Regions from separate parts of the Streptomyces sp. M41 genome, predicted to be linked through region 2. Evidence: riboswitches for the same ligand, from Rfam matches in the RefSeq annotation. Region 2 holds a riboswitch; the other holds the start of a gene.

Region 1 (11,315 bases), on a different contig from region 2:
GCCGTTCGCCCGCGAGGAGCTCAACTCCCTGCTCGACCTCGCGGTCGCGGGCTGCGGGGAACTGGCCGATCTGCAGCGCAAGGCGCTTGCCGGCGTCCTCGAAAAGTAAAGGACGCACCAAGAACAGCCACAGCCGCGGGCAACCGCGCCGCCTTTCCCCGCGTCCCTAGAGGTACGGGCGTACGGCACACCGCTGTACGCCCGGCCAGTGCACAACGGGGGGCCTGCAAGGCCTGAGCAGGGAGGGAACGTCAACCATGGCCACGAGCCGACGCCGCCGGAGCCGTATCGCCACAGTTGCCGCAGTCATCGCGGCAGTCGGGCTGACGGCCGGACTGACCACCGGCTGCGACGCCGTCGACAAGGCGCTGGACTGCGTTCAGACCGCCGAGGCCATCGCCGACAGCGTGACCGAGTTGCAGCAGGCCGTTGACAGCGCGTCGAACGACCCGACGAAGATCGACGAGGCCATCAAGTCCATCGGGGACAACCTCGACAAGATCGGCGACAAGACGGACGACGCCGACCTCGACAAGGCGACCGAGGACATGCGCAAGGCTCTCGTCGACGTCCAGGGGGCCGTCGAGAACGGCGACACGACCCCGGACATCGGCGGTGTCACGAAGGCGGCCGGTGAACTCACCAAGGTCTGCACGCCGTAACACCCGGCACGAAGCGCGACAGCGACGGGACGGACAGGGTTCCGATCGCCGGGCGGCCCACCAGTCGGTAACCCGGCCCGTCGGTCGGTAACCCGGCCCGTCGCTGCGGCGGTCGGCGGGTCGGGATACTGGACCCCATGACCCGCCTGATCCTCGCCACCCGTAACGCCGGGAAGATCACCGAACTCCGCGCGATCCTCGCCGACGCAGGACTGCCCCACGACCTCGTCGGCGCGGACGCCTACCCGGACATCCCCGACGTCAAGGAAACCGGCGTCACCTTCGCCGAGAACGCGCTGCTCAAGGCGCACGCCCTGGCCCGGGCCACCGGCCTGCCGGCGGTCGCCGACGACTCGGGGCTCTGCGTCGACGTGCTGAACGGCGCCCCCGGCATCTTCTCCGCCCGCTGGGCCGGCCGGCACGGCGACGACAAGGCCAACCTCGACCTGCTGCTCGCCCAGCTCTCCGACATCGACGAGCCCCACCGCGGCGCCCACTTCGCCTGCGCGGCGGCGCTCGCCCTGCCCGACGGCACGGAACGAGTGGTGGAGGGGCAGCTGCGGGGAACCCTGCGGCACACGCCGACGGGCACGAACGGCTTCGGCTACGACCCGATCCTCCAGCCGGACGGCGAGAGCCGGACCTGCGCCGAGCTGAGCCCCGACGAGAAGAACGCCATCAGCCACCGGGGCAAGGCGTTCCGGGCACTGGTGCCGGTCGTACGGGAACTGCTCGCGCAGTAGATGGTGCGGCCGGAGGGACTCGAACCCTCACGGGAGTTACCCCACTGGGACCTAAACCCAGCGTGACTGCCAATTCCACCACGGCCGCCTGCCCTTGCCCGGCCATGCTACTGGCCGGGTGGGACGCTCAGACGCCCAGGTCCTTGATGATCTTGGCGACATGGCCGGTCGCCCGGACGTTGTAAAGAGCCCGCTCGACCTTGCCCTCCTCGTCCACGACGATCGTGGAACGGATGACGCCCAGGTACGTCTTGCCGTAGTTCTTCTTCTCGCCGAACGCGCCGTAGGACTCCGTGACGGTCTTCTCCGGGTCGGCGAGCAGGGTGACCTTCAGGGACTCCTTCTCGCGGAACTTGGCGAGCTTGTCCGGCTGGTCGGGCGAGATGCCGATGACGTCGTAGCCGGCCGCGGCCAGGAGCTCGAGGTTGTCCGTGAAGTCGCAGGCCTGCTTGGTGCAGCCGGGTGTGAGGGCCGCCGGGTAGAAGTAGACGATGACCTTGCGGCCCTTGTGGTCCGAGAGGGACACCTCGTTGCCGTCGGCGTCGGGCAGGGTGAAGGCGGGGGCCACATCCCCCGGCTGGAGTCGCTCGCTCATCGAACCAGCGTAACCGGGGAGCCTGACGGTGCGGTTCGCCGTGGAGCTGACAGACTGTCCGCAAACAGCATCAGCTTCACTTCGGAGGCCGAACGGTGGCGGACACGTCGGACACCAGAACACCGGCGCAGATCGAGGCGGACATCAAGGCCCGCCGCGCAGCGCTGGCCGAGACGCTCGACGAGATCGGGGTGCGGGTGCACCCGAAGACGATCGTCGGCGACGCCAAGGCCAAGGTCGTCTCGAACATCGACCACACCCTCGGACGGGCCTATGTCGGCGTCAACCGGGCCGTGAGCGATGTCAAGGCCCGGTTCACCGACGAGGAGGGCGCGCCCCGCATCGAGCGGATCGTGCCCGTCGCCCTCGTCGCCGTCGGGCTCGTGGGCCTGCTGGCTCTCGGCACCCGGCGCCGCAGGGACTGAGTGACGCGGACCCGACGGCGTACACAGGCGGCCCAGGCAGGTAGGTTCAAGGTGTGAGCGCCAACAGAAACGAGCACAGCACCCATCACGACAAGCTGCCCATCCGGATGCTGCACGACCGAGTACTCGTGCGGCAGGACACCAGCGAGGGCGAGCGGCGTTCCGGTGGCGGCATCCTGATCCCCGCCACGGCGGCCGTGGGCCGTCGGCTGGCCTGGGCCGAGGTCGTCGCGGTGGGGCAGAACGTCCGGACCGTGGAGACCGGCGACCGGGTCCTGTACGACCCGGAGGACCGGGCCGAGGTCGAGGTGCGTGGAGTCGCGTACGTCCTCATGCGCGAGCGCGATCTGCACGCCGTGGCCGCCGACCGGTTCGAGGGGTCGGAGGACTCCACGGGGCTGTACCTGTAGTTCAACGGGCCGAGGGGCTGGTGACCGTCGTCACCAGCCCCTTTTCCCGTTTCCTTGCTAGCTTTGAAGGAGCCCGACGAGACGCGCCGTACCGGGATGCAGGCAAAGACGACGCACCCCCGCATTACGCCGCCACGTCTCGGAGGTGCTTGTCATGGCCTGGGTCCTGCTCGTCGTCGCCGGTCTGCTCGAGGTCGGCTGGTCGATCGGCATGAAGTACACCGACGGCTTCACCCGGCTCGTCCCCAGCCTGTTCACCGGCGCCGGCATCGTCGCCAGCATGGTCCTGCTCTCCTACGCCGCCCGGTCCCTGCCCATCGGCACCGCCTATGGCGTGTGGGTCGGCATCGGGGCGGCCGGTGCGGCGGTGGTCGGCATGGTGGTGCTGGGGGAGCCCGTCACCGCGGCGCGGATCTTCTTCGTCTGTCTGCTGCTGGTCGCCGTGGTGGGTTTGAAGGCGACCAGCGGTCACTGAGCCGGCCCTGCGGTCACCGGACCGGCTCCGCGGTCACTGTCTACGGGTGCCGCCCTGCGTTCCGGCCGTGTTTCCCGTTGTGCCGCCGCCCCCCGTGTCCGTGCCGCCTGCGCCGGTGGCGCCGCCGCCCGAGGTGTCCGTTCCGCCGCTGCCGGGATCGCCCGTGGTGCCGCCCTCGGTGGTCGTGCCCCCGTCGGTGGTACCGCCGTCGGCCGTCCCCCCGTCGGTCGTGCCGCCGTCGGCCGTGCCCCCGTCGGTGGTACCGCCCGTCGTCGGGCCGCCCGTCGTGCCGCCGTCCGGCTGGCCCGGCGTCTGGCCACCGGTCTGGCCCTCGGTGTCCTGGCCGCTGTCCGTCGGGTCCTCGGTGGCGCCGCCCTCGTCCTGCTCGTCGGCGTCCTGGTCGCCCTCGGTCGGGTCGGTCGTCGGGTACTGGGGCACGTCGGCGCCCTGCTGGAGCTCCAGGTCGAAGTCCTTGACCGGCTTGCCCTTCAGGGCCTTCTCGGTGAACTGGGCCCAGATCGCGGTGGGCGGGCCGCTGCCGTTCATCCGGTTGACGCCCAGCGCGCCGTACAGGGGCTTCTGGGCGGCCGTGACCGGGTCCTGGCCCATGACGGCGACCACGGTGGCCAGTTCGGGGGTGTAGCCGGCGAACCAGGCGGCCTTGTCCTCCTCCGCGGTGCCGGTCTTGCCCGCGGCCGGGCGGCCCGCCGCCTGGGCCGGGGTGCCGGTGCCGTTCTCCACGACGCTCTTCAGGACCGAGGTGGTGGTGTCGGCGGCCTCGCGGCTGATGACCTGGGAGGTTTTGCGCTTGGGCAGGTCGATGACGTCGGAGCCGTCCTTGGTGATCTTCTCGATCATGGTGTACGTGCCGTGCTTGCCGTGGTTGGCGAGGGTCGCGTAGGCCTCCGCCATGTCCAGGACGCTCGCGGTGGCGGTGCCCAGCGCGATCGACGGGTACGGGTTGAGGTCGGGCGTGGCGGAGGGCAGGCCCAGCTCCACCGCGGTGTCCTTGACCTTCTCGGGGCCGACGTCGACGGCCATCTGCGCGTACACCGAGTTGACGGACTTGTCGGTGGCCGTGCGCACGCTGATGTCGCCGTAGGACACGTCGTCCTCGTTGGCGGGGTCGTAGCCGCTGGTCCAGCCCTGCACGGGGCGCTTGTTGGTGCCGTCGTAGATCGTGTTCGGGGTGATCGGGCGGCCGTCCTGGGTGGTCGACCCGTTCTCCACGGCCGAGGTGAACACGAACGGCTTGAAGGTGGAGCCGACCTGGTAGTCCCGGCGGGTGGCGTTGGGGGTGTACTGCTTGACGTAGTCGATGCCGTTGTACATCGCCACGACCTTGCCGGTCTTCGGGTCGACGGAGGCGCCGCCCGCGCGGACGTAGGTGTCGACCTTGTTGTTCTTCTTGTCCAGCTTGGACATCAGCTGGTCGTCGACCGCTTCGACGAAGGCGTCCTGCTTGTCCTTCTGCAGGGTCGTGGTGATGCGGTAGCCGCCCGCCTCCAGGTCCTCCTCGGAGGCGATCTTGTTCTGGATCAGATAGTCCTTCACGATCCGCACGATGTAACCGCGCTGCCCGGACAGATTGGTGGAGGCCGTGGCCTCCTTGGGCCTCGGGAACTTCATGCCGGCCCGCTCGCTCTCGGACAGCCAGCCCTTGGTCACCATGCCGTCCAGGACGTAGTTCCAGCGGGCCAGGGCCGCGGACTTGTTCTCCGGGTGGGCGACGACGTCGTACTCGCTGGGCGCGTTGACCAGCGCGGCGAGGTACGCGGCGCGGGCCGGGTCGAGGTCCTTGGCGTCCATGCCGTAGTAGGCCTGGGCGGCGGCCTGGATGCCGTAGGCGTTACGGCCGAAGAAGCTGGTGTTGAGGTAGCCCTCCAGGATCTCGTCCTTGCTCTTCTCGCGGTCCAGCTTGATCGCGATGAAGAACTCCTTCACCTTGCGGGTGACGGTCTGCTCCTGGCGCAGGTAGTAGTTCTTGACGTACTGCTGGGTGATGGTGGAGCCGGACTGCTTGCCCTTGCCGGTGGCGGTGTTCCAGGCGGCCCGCGCCATCGCCTTGGGGTCGACGGCGGACTCGGTGTAGAAGTCGCGGTCCTCGGCGGCCAGGATCGCGTGCCGGGCGGGCTTGGAGATCTGCGCGAGGGTGACGTTCTCCCGGTTGACCTGACCGTCACGGGCGATCACCGAGCCGTCCGCGTACAGGTAGACGTTGGCCTGCTTGGTGGCGAGGGCGTTGGCCGGCGGGATCTTCACCATGGAGTAGCCGAGGAAGAACAACCCGAACAGCAGCAACGCGCCGATGACGAGGGTGCCGAGCACCGTGCGCCAGGTCGGGATGATCCGCCGCCATCCCGTCCGTTTGGGCCGCCGGGCCTTCGGGGTCGGCTGCTGTGGCGGCTGCTGCTCGTCGCTCATGTCGTTGCCCGGACTCCTGTTTCGCGTCGTACGTTCCCGTACGCCTCGTACGCCTAATGCGCCCCCATTGAAGACTCTCGCACCAGGCGTTCCGTTCCCGGAAACCGACGCGTGTGGCGGGAAAGTGAGCAGGCTCTCGCGGGGGTCCGTGCCGGGCGGAAAACGGCTCGCCGTGCCGGGCGGAAAACGGCTCGCCGCGCCTCGCCTTCGCGCACTAGGCTCCTGCGCTTCGGTGCCGGCGGGGCGAGGAGGGCTGTGGATGTGGGCTCGGGGCGGTTGTACGCGGCCGTCGCGCTGAGGGGGTTCCGGCGGTACGCGACCTATCGGGTGGCGACGGCGGCGGGGGTGTTCACCAACACCGTCTTCGGTGTGATCCTCGTCCACACCTATCTGGCGCTGTGGGACGAGAAGCCGCACCTCGGCGGGTACGACCAGACCCAGGCGGTCACCTATGTGTGGCTCGGGCAGTGCCTGTACGCCACCCTCGCCATCCAGGGCGGGGGCGTCGAGAAGGACCTGATGGAGCGCATCCGCACCGGGGAGATCGCCGTCGACCTGTATCGGCCGGCCGACCTCCAACTGTGGTGGCTGGCGAGCGACCTGGGCCGGGCGCTGTTCCAGCTGCTCGGGCGGGGGGTGATCCCGTTCGCGTTCGGTGCGGTCTTCTTCCCGATGGCGCTGCCGGCCCATGCCACCGTCTGGGCGGCGTTCGTGGTCACGCTCCTGCTGGCGGCTCTCGTCAGCTTCGCCATCCGTTATCTGGTTGCCCTGAGCGTGTTCTGGCTGATGGACGGCACGGGCGTCAACCAGGCCCTGATGATCACGGGGATCTTCTTCTCCGGCATGGTGCTGCCCCTGAACGCCTTCCCGGGTGCGCTCGGCGACATCGTGCAGGTGCTGCCCTGGGCGGCGCAGGTCCAGATGCCGGCGGACGTGCTGATGGGGGAGACCGATCCGCTGCGGGCGTACGCCTTCCAGGCGCTCTGGGCGGTGGTGCTGCTGACGGCGGGGCGGCTGCTGCAGTCGGCGGCGACGCGGCGGGTGGTGGTCCAGGGTGGGTGAACGCGGCGTCCTTCGCGAGGGGCTGCGGGCCTACGGGCTGATCGCCGGGATGTGGGTGCGCTCCAGCATGGTCTACCGCACCTCCTTCGTCGTCACGGTGCTCGGCAACCTGCTGGTGACCGGCCTGGACTTCGTGACGATCCTGCTGATGTTCTCGCAGGTCGACTCGCTGGGTGGCTGGACGATGCCCGAGGTCGCCCTGCTGTACGGGCTGTCGGCGACGGCGTTCGGGATCGCCGATCTCGCGCTGGGCTCGATGGACGTGCTGGGCGGCCGGATCCGGGACGGCTCGTTCGACACCATGCTCGTGCGGCCCGCGCCGGTGCTCGCCCAGATCGGCGCCGACCACTTCGCGCTGCGCCGCCTGGGCAAGATCACCCAGGGTGCGGTGGTGCTGGGCTGGGCTCTGGTGGCCGTCGACGTCGACTGGACCGTGGCGAAGGTGCTGCTGGTGCCGGTCGTGGTGGTCAGCGGCGCGGTGATCTTCTCGACGTTCTTCGTGGCGGGCGCGGCCTTCCAGATCCTGGCGCAGGATGCCGCCGAGGTGCAGAACGCGTTCACGTACGGCGGGAACACCCTGTTGCAGTATCCGCCGAGCGTGTTCGGCAAGGACCTGGTGCGCGGCGTGACCTTCATGCTGCCGCTCGCCTTCGTCAACTGGGTCCCCGCCGCCCATCTGTTGGGGCGGCCGTACCCGATCGGCCTGCCCGGGTGGACGGCCTTCGCGTCACCGCTGGTGGCGGCCGGGTGCTGTGCGCTGGCCGGTCTGGCGTGGCGGTCGGGGCTGAGGTCGTATCGGAGCACGGGGAGTTAGCGAGCAGTCGATGGACACTGTCACCGAGCCTTTCACCGAAGCCGTCACCGAGCCCTTCATCGAACTCGACCGGATCGAGAAGGTCTTCGATGTGCGCAAGAAGACCGGTTTCCTCAAGCGGGAGCGGCGGCGGGTGCGGGCCGTCGACTCGATCTCCTTCACCGTGGCGCGCGGCGAGATGGTGGGCTACATCGGCCCGAACGGCGCCGGTAAGTCGACGACGATCAAGATGCTGACCGGCATCCTGACGCCGAGCGGCGGCCGGCTGCGGGTGGCCGGCCTCGACCCCTCCCGCGAGCGCACCCGGCTCGCGCATCGCATCGGGGTGGTGTTCGGGCAGCGTACGACGCTGTGGTGGGACCTGCCCTTGATCGACTCGTACAAGCTGATGCACCGCATGTACCGCATCCCCGACGGCCGTTACCGCGAGAATCTCGACCGTCTCGTCGAACTCCTCGACCTGGGACCGCTGTTGGACGTCCCGGTGCGTCAGCTCTCGCTCGGGCAGCGGATGCGCGGTGACATCGCGGCGGCGCTGCTGCACGATCCGGACGTGCTGTATCTGGACGAGCCGACGATCGGCCTGGACGTCATCTCCAAGGCGAAGGTGCGCGAGTTCCTGCGTGAGGTGAACACCGAGCGTGGGACGACGGTGCTGCTGACCACGCACGACCTCCAGGACATCGAGCAGCTGTGCTCACGGGTGATGGTCATCGACCATGGGCGGCTGATGTACGACGGTCCGCTCGCCGGGCTGCACGAGGTGGGGGAGAGCGAGCGGATCCTGGTGGTCGACCTGGCGCGCGAGCTCCCGCCGATCGAGGCGGCGCCGGCCCGGGTGGTGAAGGTGGAGGGGCCGCGGCAGTGGCTGGCCTTCCCGGCGGCCGAGTCGGCGGCGGCGCTGGTGGCGCGGGTCGCGGCGGAGTATCCGCTGGTGGATCTGTCGGTGCGGGAGCCGGACATCGAGGCCGTGATCGCCAAGATGCTGCAGGCGTCGGGGCGCGCCCCCGAGCCTCCGGGCGAGTGGGCCGAGCAGGACGGACAGGCCGACCGGGCGATCTCGTAGCCCCGGTGCGGGGTTGCTCGTAGGCTGCTGTCCATGACCGACGACGCCCCGGAGCTTCGCGCCTCCGACGCAGATCGTGAACGAGTCGCCGAGGTCCTGCGGGACGCCCTCGCCGAGGGGCGTCTCGACATGGAGGAGTTCGAGGAACGCCTGGACGCCACGTACCAGGCGCGGACCTACGGCGAGCTGGCGCCGATCACCCGGGATCTGCCGGTCGGCGCGGTCGCCGTGCCGAAGGTCGACATGGTCAAGAAGGCCGGGGGCTCTCAGGCGAGTTGGCCGGACCGGATCGTCGGCGGCGAGGGGTCCTCGACCTGGGGTGTCGCCGTGATGTCCGCCTTCCAGCGCAAGGGGCGGTGGACCGTGCCGAAGCGGTTCAACTGCTTCACCTTCTGGGGCGGCGGCGAGATCGATCTGCGGGAGGCGAACTTCGCGGACCGGGAGATCGAGATCAACTGCGTCGCGATCATGGGCGGGGTGCAGGTGATCGTGCCGCCCGGCGTCGAGGTCGTGGTGCGCGGGATCGGGATCATGGGGGGATTCGATCACCGGGAGGAGGGCGTTCCCGGTGACCCCGGGGCGCCCCGGGTGATCGTGACCGGGTTCGCCTTCTGGGGCGGCGTCGGCGTCGAACGCAAGCTGACCCGGACCCAGCGGCAGGAGCTCCGGGAGGAGCGCCGTCGGGAGAAGCTGGAGCGCAAGGCGGAGCGGCGGGAGTTGCGGTCATCCGCCCGGGACGAGGAGTACGAGGCGCACCGGGCGATGCTCGACGAGCACCGGGAGATGTTCCGCCACGTCCACGACGAGCGCGGCAACCGCTGGGAGCGGTCGCGGGACCGGGACGAGGACTGAGCGGGAGCGGGGGCGAGGGCTGGGCGGGATGCCTGAACGGGACCCGGCGCGGGGCGCGCTGTGAGCGGCTCTCCGGCGCCCCGCACCGCGTCCGTCACAGCTCCGCCGGCGCCGCGCCCTTCAGGTCCTCCAGGTCGAAGGTCTGTGCCATGCGGTCGTAGCCCTTGTCGCTCGGGTGGAGGTGGTCGCCCGAGTCGTAGTCGGGGCGGAACTTGCGGGGGTTGTACGGGTCCCGGACCGCCGCGTCGAAGTCGACGACCGCGTCGAAGACCCGGCCGCCGCGGATCTCGGCGTTGATCTGCCGGCGCACGCTCTCGCGGGCGTCGGTGTAGCCGCGGTGGCCCTGGAAGGGCATCAGGGTCGCGCCTATGACCTTCAGACCGCGGGCGTGGGCCTGGCGGACCAGGGTGCGCAGACCGTTGAGGATGCGGACCGGGTCGGCGAGACGGGGGTTGCGCAGGATGTCGTTGACGCCGAGGTCGATGACGACGACCTTGACGTTCGTCCGGGACAGGACGTCACGGTGGAAGCGGCCGATGCCGGCCTGGTTGTCCGCGGGGCGCCCGGCGCCGCTGGCGAGGACCTGGTTGCCGCTGATGCCCTGGTTGACGACGCTGTAGCGCGGCACGTCCCGACCCTCCGCGACCGCGGCCCGCAGCCGGCGCGAGAGGACGTCCGTCCAGCGGCGGTTGGCGTTCTGCGTGGACGTGATGCCGTCGGTCAGCGAGTCGCCGAAGACGACGACGGTGCCGTCGGACTCGTTGCTGAGGACGTCCAGCGCGGTCAGGTACCGCCAGGAGGAGACCTGCCCGGTGTACGCCACCCCGGTCGCGTCCTCGGCGAGGTCGCCCTCGGCGACGTAGCTGATCTGGCGGGCGTGCGGGTGGAAGGTCACCGGGCCGGACGGGGTGGGCGAGTAGGTGGTGACCAGGACGTCGGCCTCGGCCGGGATCGCGATACGGACGGCGTCGCTGAGCACCTGCTGCCCGGGCGGGACGACGACCGTGGTGTTGCCGCCGAAGGTGAGCCTGCGCATGGTGTCGGCGACGGCTGCCGCGGTACCCGTTCCGGCGGCGAGGGCGACCGACGCGTGCGTGATCGTCAGCGCCGACTGGCCGTACAGATTGGACAGCGTGATCCGGACACTCGTACCGCCGACGCTGGTGTGCACGACATTGCGCACCGAGCGGCCGGCCATCCCCTCGACCTCGGTGCCGGGCTCGGCGCCGACGGGGGAGGCGGACCAGGCGCCGACCCAGATGCCGGTGGAGGCCGGGGCGGCGCGGTTGCGCGGGCCGCCCTGCTTGGCCTGGGTGCGCTCGCCGGTGGTGCTGCCGTCGTCGGAGGCGACTCCGACATAGATGGCGGCCGAAACCGCCACGATCAGGGCGATGATCGCGGAAAGCAGGGCATAACCGTGACGCCTGGTCATGCGATGCGTGTCTCCTCGGGCGGATGGGAGCCCGAGGCTCCGATGTGATCACCTCATGATGCGTCATAAGGCGGAGGGGAGTTGCACGGACCCCCCATTGGGCCGCCGGACTTCATCCGGAGTTCGCCATCGACCTCCCCCCACGGGACAGACGCCGGGAACTCTTGATTCGTTCCAGGAGTAGGTCAGGAAGGGACAATGTGTGCGAGGGATCACTGGACGGGTGGAGCGGATGGAACGAACGAATCCGGATGAAGCGGGAACGCGTGACGTAGAGCAGCATGCCCGGGCCGATGCCGCCGGTAACCGGCATGCGCCCGCCGCGGCCGTCCGCGCGATGACGTCGTTCACCGCC
Region 2 (11,315 bases):
CTGAGATCGGTACGCACCGTCCAGCACGGCGAAACGGTTTCTCATACGTGCTACAACTCGCGGTGGCCCATGCGGGCAACGTCCCTCGGACCCATCGCAGCCGGACCGAAACATCGGCTATCCGCCGGGCACATACCGTTGACCACTGCCAGACGATCGCCCTGCGCCGCCGATGGCTCGTGACCGCGTCGAGGCGGGCCTCACGGGCGGGGCCGCAGCGGTGAGCGCGGGGTGGGGGGCCGTCCGGCGATGTCGGTGAGCAGTCGGGTGCAGACGTCGCGCAGTTTGATGTTGATCCGCTGGGACAGCCGGCGCAGCAGATCGAAGGCTTCCTCCGCGGTGCACTGCTGCTGTTGCATGACGGCACCGATGGCCTGGTCGATCACGCTGCGGGACGCGAGCGCGGTTTGCAGGTCCTGTGTGAAGTCCTCCGCGTCGGCCAGTCGTTGCGCGAGGGCGATCCCACCGCCTGCCTGAGCGGCGAACAGCGCCAGCATCTGACGGTCACTTGCACCGAAGGCGTCGCGGTCGGCGGCGTAGAAGTTCAGCGCCCCTGCCGTGTGGCTGCGGACGGGGATCGCTACGGACAGTGAGGAGCGTATGCCCAGGTCGGCCGCGAAGCGTGGATAGGGTCCCCATCGGGTCTCCTGCAGTACGTCAGGCACATGCACCGTCTCGCCGGTGCGCAGGGCTTGCAGGCAGGGGCCGTCATCCTGGCCGTACTGCTTCTCGTCCAGCTTGTCGGCCACCCCGCCGGTGCTGACGACGGTCAGTGGGCGCTGCCGGTGTTGGATGGTCACGCCGCAGCCGTCGGCGCCGCATGCCCTGACGGCGTCATCGACCAGATGCTGAAGGAACTCTCGCAACGAGGAGGCCTCCAACAGCCAGTCGATCATGTCGGGTGTGTACTGTCTGCGGTCGGGCCGGTCCACCGTCCGTACCTCCCATCAGCGTCATCCGGCCGGGTCTCGCTGTGCGGGTACCCCCAACGCTGGGTGATGGGCACGGACACCACTGTGGAGCGCGACACACAGGTCTGACCGGAGCGCTTCGTTCGATGCGGGCGAGGCGTCCGCTCAGACGGACGACTCGACCGAGGGCCACACGCCGAACCACTGTTCGGCGCCGTACTCCTCGAACCGCTCCAGCTCGGAGAACCCCAGCTTCGCCGCGAGGCGCATCGCGCGGTCGTTGGCTGTCTGGGTGGTGAGCACCACCGGCTCGCCGGGCAGCGCGTCGGCGAACCAGTCGAGTACCGCCGCGCACGCCTCGGCGGCGTACCCGCAACCCCACGCCCGGGGCAGGAACAGGTAGCCGAGCTCGGTCTCCCCCGCCTCCGGACTTACGTGACCCGGGCCTTCTCTTTCGCGCCGACGCCGATCGAGCGTGATCATGCCGATCATCGCTCCGGCGAGGTCGACCACGAAAAGGCCAGGGCGCCGACCCGGCACCTCTGGCACCGCGCGTTCGAGCTCATCACGCGGTCGAGAGCCCCCGATGTAAGTGCCCACCTCTGGCGAGGCGAACAGTTCGAGGAACGCCGCTCGGTCTTCGGCCTCGGACTCGCGGAGCACGAGCCGTTCCGTCCTTAGCGGTGCAGGTGGCCAGGCGACAGGTCCTAAGAAGTCGGTCATGGCGGGCAAAGCTATCGCAGGCCCGTGAGAGTGATCCCGGAGAGAAGCACCCGGTCGAGGACGAGCCCTCCCGGGACCCTGCCCACGCCGACCGCACCGTGGCACCGTGACTCGGAATGTACGTTCGTACACTTACCGGGTACGCTCGTTCGCATGGCGAGGGAATACTTCGGACAGGACCCGCGTAGCAATCTGGAGCGCATGCTGGCGGGCGATCTCTATATCGCGGACGACCCGGAGATCGCCCGCAGGCAGCAGCGGGCCGTGCGGCTGTCCGGGCGCTACCAGGCCGCCTTCGCCGAGGACGCCGAGGGTGCCCGGTCGGTCCTCGCCGAATTGCTGGGCCATCTGGGCGAGGAGGCGTATGTGCGTCCGCCGTTGTACGTCGACTACGGCAGCAACATCAGCATCGGAGCCCGCACCTTCGTCAACTACAACCTGACCGCGCTGGACGTCGCGGCCATCACCATCGGCGAGGACTGCCAGATCGGCCCCGGTGTCCAGTTGCTCACCCCGACTCATCCGCTGGAGCCACAGCCGCGCCGCGACAAGCTGGAAGCCGCCAGGCCGATCAGCATCGGCGACAACGTCTGGCTCGGAGGCGGTGCCATCGTGCTTCCCGGCGTCACCATCGGGGACAACTCCGTGATCGGTGCCGGCGCGGTCGTCACCAAGGACGTTCCCGCGAACACCGTCGCCGTGGGCAACCCTGCCCGCCCCGTCCGCACCGTCTGAGCCGACTGTCATGGCCACCGGACACACCGACCCCCGGCGCCGCGAGCGCATCCTCACCGCCGCCCTCGACCTCATCGCCGAGGAGGGCATCCAACGCGTGTCCCATCGAAAGATCGCGGCGCGAGCAGGCGTGCCCCTGGGGTCGACGACGTACTACTTCAGCGGCATGGACGAGCTGCTGCGGGCAGCCTTCCGCCACTTCACGGACCACATCGTCGCCGTCTTCGACGCATGCCTCTCCACACCGTCCGACCCGGACCAGGCCCGGCACGCGGTGGCCGACCTCGTCCACGCCCTGTCCGAAGGGAGCGGGCGCGACCTGGTGCTCACCCAGGAGTTGTACACCCTGGCCGCCCGTCAGCCGGCCTATCGGGAGCTCACCCAGGAGTGGATGCGCCGCAGCCGCCTCCACCTGGAGAAGCACTTCGATCCCGGCACCGCCCGCCAACTCGACGCCCTGATCGAAGGGCTGACCCTCCATCGCGCGCTGTCCCACGAACCCCACGACCGCGCGCTCACCCTGGAGGCCGTACACCGCATCACCACGACGGGGCAGCGTGCTTCCTGACGCCGGTGCGATGAGGACCCCGGACGAGAACGCCGTGCGGAGCGCGTGGCTGCCCTACGGGTGGTAAAGGCCGTGCGCGCGTGCCGGGTCGGCGGGGCCGTCCTGGCCGAGGTGGAAGAAGTAGTTCACCTGCCATGCCTGGGTGGCGCGGGCCTGTCTGCTGGTCGTGGTCACCCATGGCGGATACACACGGAATCCGCGCTTGCCGCCGACGCCGTCGCGGGAGACGATGCCTCGCTCGCACAGCACCTCGCGCGGGAAGACGAACTGTCCGAAGCCGTCCTCGTCACGGCTGCTGATGACGAAGAGGTCCACCCCGTCGTCGGCGTCGAAGGGCCGGATCGGCCCCGCCTCGGAACGCTGCCACACGGTGACGAACTGGCCCACCTTCGTCGGCGTCGTCTTGGCCACACGGAACCGGACCGAGCGGCCGTCGACCATGAACCCGCAAGCCGCGTACTCGGCGCTCTCCGGTTCGGGCACCGGCAGCGAGCAGTCGAGCCCGCTCGGGTCGTAGACCGACGCCTTCGCCGCCAGTAGATCACCGTGAAGTTCCGCCCACGGCTCGTTCATCACCATGGCGCCATCCTGCCACCCTGCCGACCCTGCCATCGCGACGATCCGCCCGGCTTCGGCCCCTACCGAGCCCCTGCCGAGGCCCCCCTCACGGCACGCTCGGGCATGCCCGCGCAGACGGTGCGTGAGGTGAGCCGCCGGGGGCATACGCGTGGCAGGCATCCATCGGCCGGTTCACACTCCCCAAGGAGGCACCCAGTGCTGGGCATCATCGCGGCGGTCCTGTTCCTCATCGCCTTCCTCATCAATGCGGCGGACATATCCACCAACGACACCTTCACCTCGACCAACGTCATGCTGATCGGGCTGACGCTGCTCGCCCTGCACGTCGCCGGCATCGGTAGCGGCTGGTCGGCGCGAGGGCGCAGGCGCTGATCCGTGACGCGGGCGCCTGGCAGGATGCGCACATGGCGAACACCCCACCGATCACCCATGTGCGCATAGCCCAAGTCCTCACGGATCTGGGCATGATCACCACCGCGCAGGCACATACGGCACTGGAGGAGGCAGCCGCTTACGCCAGCGAGCCGATCGAGCGGCGTCATGAAGTCGCCGGCGCCTTGGAGACGTTCGGCGTGGCTGTGTCCATCCACTCCGAGGATGTGGATTTCGCCGACGCGCACTACGAGTGGCTCCTTGACGAAGCCGCTGCCCTCACCGACGGCAGGGTCGTCGTCTCCAACTACCGCTTCGACAAGGACAATCCCGACGACGACGAGTGCGGCCTGGGCACGATGCACTTCGAATGCAACGGAAAGCCCCTCTCCGTCGGAGTCGAGCAGCCGTCGAACGACTACCTCGACATGGGAGCCGCGCAGCTGGCGATCGAGGCGCTCAGTCCCCTTCACCACCTCGACGACCCTCGGGAGTTTCGCTGCGTCGAGCAGGAAGGCTCCGATCTCGACGACGACATCATGGTCCTGGCCTCGGCCGAGCAGCGGGACGGCCTCCACCGACACCTGGGCATCAGGTTCGAAGCGCGGTCGGGCGAGGGCTGACGGCACGATCCTGGGCAGGGGCCTGGCCCCCTCCCCCGCCGTAGGAGGGGACGCGAACACCGCCGTGGTAGCTTCCGCGTGGAGGCCGATGGTGCCTGCCCCGGACGAGATGTGCGCCGTACCCGGTCTGCAAAGACGACGCACTCAAGGAGACGGCATGGGCGCCGGCAATCCCCGGATCGATTTCACCAAACCGGCCCTCCGACCGCGTCCGCTGGATGTCCGATGGATCCACGGTTCACCGTCGGCCAAGCACAACACGGATCCCGACATCCAGGTTCACGCCTACGACGAGCACACCTTCATCCTGCGGCAGAACATGGCGATCAACTACGAGGCGCCGTTCATGTTCCTGCTCTTCGGCAACACTCAGGCGGTGCTGATCGACACCGGCGCCACCGCATCCGCCGAGTACTTTCCGCTGCGCCGGGTGGTCGACGAGCTCATGACCGGGTGGCTCGCTCACCACCCCCGCGAGGGTTACCACCTGCTGGTGCTCCACACGCACGCGCACGGCGACCACATCGCGGCCGACGGCCAGTTCACCGGCCGCCCCGACACCACGGTGGTCGGCGCCGACCTGGTCACCGCGTGGGACCACTTCGGGTTCGGCGCCGACCCTGATGCCGTGGCGCAGGTGGACCTGGGAGGCCGTGTGCTGGAGTGTCTGGCCACTCCGGGCCACCACGAGGCCGCGGTCACGTTCTACGACCGATGGACCGGTTTCCTGCTCACCGGCGACACGGTCTACCCGGGCCGGCTCTACATCCAGGACTGGCCGGCCTTCGCACGGACCATCGACCGCCTGATCGACTTCTCCGAGCGTCGAACCGTCAGTCACGTCCTCGGATGTCATATCGAGATGACCCGGGAGCCGGGCGTGGACTACCCGATCCGCTTCACCTGGCAACCCGACGAGCCGCCGCTGGAGATGACCACCGGCCACCTGCGCGACATCCGTGCGGCGCTCGAGGAAATCGGCGACCGGCCGAGGCGGCACCCTCTCCCCCACTGCATCTTGTGGCCGAGCGAATGAGTGCGCGGGGGCGAGGTTCGTCGGTAGCGGTCAGGCCGAGAGGGAATCGACTCACTCGGCCTCCCGCTGCCACTGCCACTCCCGCTGCCGCCGCCCCTCGCGGTGGACATGGTCAGAACAGGATTTCGCAGTCAGCGCGGGTTTCGATGCGGATGTCGCACCGGTCGGCTCCGCCGTCCTCGCCGTTTCCGTGGTCGGCAGCGCCTGCGGCGTCAGTGAGTACGTCGTTGCCCGCGCCGCCGTACAGCGCGTCGTTGGCCTCTCCGCCGTCCAGGTCGTCGGCCCCGGCCTGTCCGTACAGTGCGTCGGCGCCGACGCCTCCGCTGATCGTGTCCGCGCCGGCGGCGCCCCGGAGCGTGTCGCTGCCCGGTCCGCCGTCGATGCGGTCCACGCCCGCTTGCCCATTGACGAAGTCGGCTCCCGCCTCGCCGTCCAGCGTGTCGGCGCCTGCACCGCCGTACATGGTGTCGCCCTCGGGGCCGCCCACCACGGTGTCGGGCCCCGCGTCGCCCATGAGGGTGTCCTGGCCGGCGAGCCCTGCGACGTGGTCCTGGCCGTCCTCGCCGTTCAGCCAGTCGTCGCCGTCACCGCCGAGTACGGTGTCCGCGCCGGAACCCGCGCAGACGGTGTGGTCGCCCTGGCCACCGAGGATGACGGTGTCGTCCCCCGCGCCGGTGGAAATCACCAAGGGCGTAGGGGAGTTCAGCACGATGCGGTCGGCGCCGTCGGTGCCCACGACGGTGGCGGTCAGGGTGTTGCACACGGTGGGAGGTGCCGCGTGCGCCGCTCCGGGCAACGCCAGGACCGCCGTTCCTATGAGCAGCATCGGTGCCGCGAAGAGGCTTCCGCCGAACGATCTGCACGTGCGTCGAACAGAGCTCACGACCGTGTCCCTCCGGAAGATGCGGAGGAGGGCGGGACATGGGTCCCCACGCCTCCCACGAGCCTGTGTGCGGCCGGGCCGCGCACAGGGTCCTGTCGGGAGCCAATCGTTGCGCCGGGTGGCGCCTCGGTCACCGGCCGTTTGCGTCAGATGAGGACGGCGGCCGATCGCGGCGTTGGCTGGCCAGGCGCCGCCGGCCTCACCCTCTCGCTCACCACCTGCGCCTGGCTGATGACTGGAAGGCACTCTCCGGGCCCACCCGTTCAACGCCGGGAAGGCGTTCACATGGGTGTTGTCGCATCGCGTCCGGAGTTGAAGCTTTGGAGGACATGAAGGACGGGTCGGGGCCGCGTCAGGTGCTGTGGCGAGCGCCTGTGGGCGGCCCCGCGTGCTGACCGGACTTCTTACGCTGACCGGCGGTCAGATACGTGTAGGTGCCGGTGATCTCCAGCAGCCGCCGCAGGGACGGGCCGATGTTGTCCAGGTGGAAGACGATGCCGTCCCGGCCGGCGGAGCGGTGGATCTGGAGCAGGGTCGACAGTCCCATGGAGTCGACCATGCCCAGCTCTCGGCAGTCCAAGTGCAGGTCCTGAACGCCCTCGTGCTCCTGGAGGGCCGTGCGGACCTGGTGGAGCACGCTGTTGCAGGTGTCGTAGTCCAGGTCGCCGGTGAGCGTCACGCGCACGCTGCGGGGACCGTTGGGCGAAGGGGTCGCGAGTGGGTCTGCGTCAGAAGGGCTAGTCACGGTTCGTCCAGCGTCTCGGGGGTCACGGGCGGGCGTCGAGCGCGGTGCGCCCGGCGGCGATGAGATGGCGGGCGCGCGGGAAGTCGCGCAATTGCTCCTCCAGCAGGTCCAAACCGGGCAGCAAGGAGTGGGCGGGCACCCCTCGGGCGGTGAGGATGTGGGCGGTCCAGGAGAGGAAGTCGGCGAAGATCTCGGGGGCGTCGACATACAGGGCGGCGGTCAGGAAGTCGACGATGTGGGCGAGGTCTTCGGCCGTCCGCTCGCGCTGCGCGTCGGTGTAGTCGCTCACGGCGGGATACAGCTGCTCAAGGCGCTTGAAGGTGTCGCGTACCAGGCGGGTGGAGGACTTGGCGACCAGGGTGTACTCCTGGTCACCCAGGTGCGGAAGGTCGTTGATCACCTGGTGGGCGGGCGCCGGCCGCGGCAGCGGGTCGGCCAGCAGGTCCGCCGCCGCGCGCGCTTCGGGAGCCCAGGCGTCGGCGCCCAGCAGCCGGGCGTAGCGGCCGTCGACACCGAAGGCGAGGCCGCCGGCCATGACCGGCGTACCGGTCGCCTGGACCGCGGTGATCGCGTTGTGGGCGATGGGCAGGCGAGTGGGCAGGGAGCCGGACAGGCAGACTGCGTCCGGTCCGGTGCGGTGGATGTGGCCGATCAGGTGGGCGGTGGGCACCTGCGCACCGAGGTAGTCGACCTGCCAGCCGCGCAGCCGCAGAGTCTCGGCCAGCAGGCGGGCGGGCAGCGCGTGCCACTCCTGATCGACGCATGCGACCATGACGCGGCCCCGGCCGGCCACGGGACGCTGCATGGGCAGCGTGGCGATGACGCGGTCGTTGATGGCGGTGGCGGCGTGCTCACCGGCCACGCTCATGCGGTTGGCGGCCCACTCGATGCCGACCCTGTGCTGGACGGCGCCGATGACGTCGAGCAGCACCGCCTCCGGCTCCAGGCCCGCGGCCAGGGCGTCGGCGACGACATCGGCCGCCGAGTACTCGTCTCCCGCTTCAACCGCTGTCCAGAGCTTTTCCGTCCATTGCTCGCCCCGCTCGTCGCCGTCCGGCGAGGCGAGGCGGGCGCCGACGCCGCTCCGGAGGGGTCGTCCCGGTCTGTCGTCGACGCCGTGGACGTCGTTTCTTACGCCGTTGGCGCCGTCGACGGCGTTGACGTCGTTGACGTCGTCGTGGCCCCCGGCGCTGTCGAGCCCATCGATGCGTGAGTTCATGCCGTGTACCTGCCCCTGGTCGTCCCGTCCACCGCGCTGAGGTGGGCACCGCGGGGTGCGGTGATGGCCATGACGGCGATGTCGTCATGGTGGCCCTCTCCGATCCACTGGGAGGTGACCATCAGGATCCGCTCGACCACCGCCTCCGCGGGCATGCCGGTGCACTCGGCGGCGGCACGCTGCAGGCGCTGGTCCCCGAACAGGGTGTCGCCCAACGGACCGCCCTTGGCTTCGGTGACGCCGTCGGTGAACAGCAGGCACGTTTCCCCGGGCGCCAGCCGGATGTGGGCCGTGCGGGAGGTGATGGTCGGGACGACGCCGATCAGCGTCCCGCCCGTGTCGGCTTCCTCGACGGTTCCGTCACGGCGGAGGATCAGCGGTGCGGGATGCCCGGCCGCGGTCAGCCGCAGCAGCACGTCGCTGTCCTCACGGCGGACGGAGGCCAGCACGAGGGTCGCGAAGCGGGTGTGGTGACTGGTGCGCAGGGCGTTGTTCAGCAGGCGCAGCATGTTGGCGTGGTCGCCGGCCATGGGCAGCAGGGCATGCAGCGTGTTGCGGATCTTGCCGGTGAGTACCGCGGCTTCCAGCCCCTTGCCCGCCACGTCCCCGAGGACGGCGAGGGTCTCGGGGAAGTCCTCTCCCGGCGGGTGGACGTCGTAGAAGTCGCCACCGACGCGTTCCGTGTCCTTGCTGGGCCGGTAGCCGCCCGCGAACTCCACGCCCTCGGTGTGCCGCAGGTCGGGTGGCAGGAGTTCCCGCATCAGTGTGTCGGAGATCGCGTTCTGCTCCGCGTACAGGCGGGCCGCCGACATCGCCGCGCCCGCCCGGGCGGCGAACAGCCCGGCCAGAGTCTCCTCCGCTTCGGTGAAGGCGGCCTGCTGCGCCCGACGCAGCAGGATCAGCGCGCCCGCCGGTACCCCATGGCCCGGGAGCGGGGTGATCGCCATCGCTCCGACCTCACCGAACCCTTCGGGCACCACCCAGTCTGGAGCCGAGGCGGGGTCTATCCACCGGGAGGGGACCGGCGGAAAACCGCGCAGGGCTTCGGCGAGTCCTGGCAGGGAATCCGGCGCTTCGGCGACCGTGCCCCGGGACATGGCTCCTTGATGGTCACAGCGGACCATCGGCAGCTTCTTGGCCGCCGTGGGTGCGATCACCAGCGCGGCATCGGCCAGATGCACGGTGGCGAGGCGCGCCGTGACCTCCATGCAGCGGTCGAGGTTCAGGGAGGCCAGCAGGGCGGCGGATGCCTCGGTGAGGAACTGCGTGCGCCCGCGCTCCGCTGCCAGTTCCCTGGCCAACGACTGGTGTCCGGTCTCCTCGACCAGCCACCACGCCGTGCGTGGGCCGGTGAGCCGGGACGGGAACGCCGAGAAGTGCCGATCCCCGACGGTGCCACTGATCGGGCCGGGCGCACTCCCGTCCGCGCCGGTCAGCCAGTCGACGGACGAAAGCGGCTGTCCGACGCGGGCAGTGGGCAAGAGACCGAGGGCCGCGTCGTTGAGTTCCACGACGTGACCCTCCGCGTCGACGACCAGCACCGGGTACGGGGCATCGGCGGCGCTCACCGTGCTGACCGCACCGGTGTGGGGGCGGGCCGGGGAAGAAGTCATGCGACGGGCCCCTGCGCGGGGGCCCACACCTCACTCAGCGAAGACAAAAGAAGACGTTTCACGGCCACCGTCTCGCAGCTCATGTGTGCTGCGCAATCACTCAACTGAACGACGCCCCTCATGAGGTTCCGGCACGGACTGCGACTACCCCTGAAACAAGGGACCTTACCCATTCACGGGTTTGCGACACCCTGTGAGGTTTCACATTTCCTCCACACCAAACATGGGCTCGGGGATCCGTCGGGCACTATGCCGTGTTTTCGCCATCGAGTTCCTTGTCCCACGGACCTCGAAAAGTCGTCGCGTTCTGCGCCGGGGCCGGGCAGGATTCCCGCCGTGCGGAAGAACAGGGAGCATCGGGGACATGGACGGTACAGGCTGACGGACACCGGTACCGGGCTTGTCCTGGGCGTCTGCGACGAGGTGGAGGGGCTGTTCCGGGAGCCTCGCCGTGGGACGTACGACCTGTTCGGCTGGGTTCCGGACGGGCCCGAGGTGCGCGGCTGGGTCGGCAGCCGGCTGTGGCTGGTGCCGGAGGACGGGGCGCTCGATGCCTGGCTCCTGGAGGATGCGCAGAGCCTGGGACCGTATGCGCCGGACGGTCTCGTGCTCACCGGCCTGGACGACCACGAAGGCCCGCCCGAGGGATACCGGGGCCGTGTCCGACTGCACGACCGGTACCGGTGGTTGGGATCCTGCCAGGAGTTCGCCCGTGTGATGGCGCCCGAAGATCCGGCACCTCCGCTCGTCCTGAGAGGGTTCGCTCCCGGTGATCCGCTTCGGTGGGAACCGCGGACGAGTGCCGGACGCGCGACGAGCCCGGACGAGGCCGGCCTGGAGATATGGGACCGTCGTGGCGAGCCGCTCGCCGACCGGCTGCTACGTCCCAAGGTCCGCGCATGGCAGCCCTCTTCCCTCGGCCCGGATCTGATCGACGTGGAACTCGACGGAGAGCTCGAGCCCGTACCCGCGCACGCCCGGCCCGTCTGGGAGCGCTGGCTGGCCGGCCCTCCGGGCGCTCCTGGTGAGTGGGCCGGTCTGGACAGCCGGCAGCGTGCGGCCTGGTTGGATGTCGTCCGCGAGCGCGGCTGCCTGCTGCGACACGAGCGGCGGCCGGGGGGACAGACTTACGAGCTGGATGGGCGCCACATCTTCGACGAGCCGGCCCTGTATCTGGCACTCGGCGAAGCCGTGAACGGGCCGGGCGGGTACTTCGGTGGCTGCCTGGACGCTCTCGCGGACTGTCTGCGCGGCGACTTCGGCTACACCGGCCCCGCGACGCTGCTCTGGCGGGATGCCGCCACGGCG

Evidence for each region. A riboswitch is a leader RNA that binds a small molecule or an ion and turns the genes downstream of it on or off. The one in region 2 is predicted to bind guanidine.
Region 1: linked by a shared signal. The riboswitch ahead of ACHBTE_RS16845 (DMT family transporter) and the one ahead of ACHBTE_RS29985 (MBL fold metallo-hydrolase) in region 2 are both predicted to bind guanidine.

What each region holds. Positions count from the first base shown of each region.
Region 1 covers NZ_JBIMKE010000011.1:161,640-172,954, forward strand. The annotation lists gene rph (ribonuclease PH) at 1-109, shown strand, start outside; gene ACHBTE_RS16815 (hypothetical protein) at 258-662, shown strand; gene rdgB (RdgB/HAM1 family non-canonical purine NTP pyrophosphatase) at 800-1,405, shown strand; tRNA gene ACHBTE_RS16825 (tRNA-Leu) at 1,407-1,493, opposite strand; gene bcp (thioredoxin-dependent thiol peroxidase) at 1,533-2,000, opposite strand; gene ACHBTE_RS16835 (DUF3618 domain-containing protein) at 2,096-2,425, shown strand; gene ACHBTE_RS16840 (co-chaperone GroES) at 2,479-2,835, shown strand; guanidine-III (ykkC-III) riboswitch at 2,882-2,953, shown strand; gene ACHBTE_RS16845 (DMT family transporter) at 2,990-3,310, shown strand; gene ACHBTE_RS16850 (transglycosylase domain-containing protein) at 3,344-5,734, opposite strand; gene ACHBTE_RS16855 (ABC transporter permease) at 5,996-6,796, shown strand; gene ACHBTE_RS16860 (ABC transporter permease) at 6,789-7,610, shown strand; gene ACHBTE_RS16865 (ATP-binding cassette domain-containing protein) at 7,621-8,676, shown strand; gene ACHBTE_RS16870 (DUF1707 domain-containing protein) at 8,710-9,528, shown strand; gene ACHBTE_RS16875 (SGNH/GDSL hydrolase family protein) at 9,623-10,960, opposite strand; gene ACHBTE_RS16880 (DUF445 domain-containing protein) at 11,193-11,315, shown strand, end outside.
Region 2 covers NZ_JBIMKE010000032.1:59,401-70,715, forward strand. The annotation lists gene ACHBTE_RS29945 (hypothetical protein) at 1-27, opposite strand, end outside; gene ACHBTE_RS29950 (GAF and ANTAR domain-containing protein) at 201-896, opposite strand; gene ACHBTE_RS29955 (GNAT family N-acetyltransferase) at 1,077-1,634, opposite strand; gene ACHBTE_RS29960 (sugar O-acetyltransferase) at 1,788-2,369, shown strand; gene ACHBTE_RS29965 (TetR/AcrR family transcriptional regulator) at 2,380-2,937, shown strand; gene ACHBTE_RS29970 (MepB family protein) at 2,992-3,516, opposite strand; gene ACHBTE_RS29975 (hypothetical protein) at 3,712-3,888, shown strand; gene ACHBTE_RS29980 (hypothetical protein) at 3,921-4,511, shown strand; guanidine-III (ykkC-III) riboswitch at 4,590-4,656, shown strand; gene ACHBTE_RS29985 (MBL fold metallo-hydrolase) at 4,669-5,547, shown strand; gene ACHBTE_RS29990 (calcium-binding protein) at 5,660-6,430, opposite strand; gene ACHBTE_RS29995 (STAS domain-containing protein) at 6,783-7,115, opposite strand; gene ACHBTE_RS30000 (B12-binding domain-containing protein) at 7,198-8,394, opposite strand; gene ACHBTE_RS30005 (PP2C family protein-serine/threonine phosphatase) at 8,391-10,007, opposite strand; gene ACHBTE_RS30010 (barstar family protein) at 10,344-11,315, shown strand, end outside.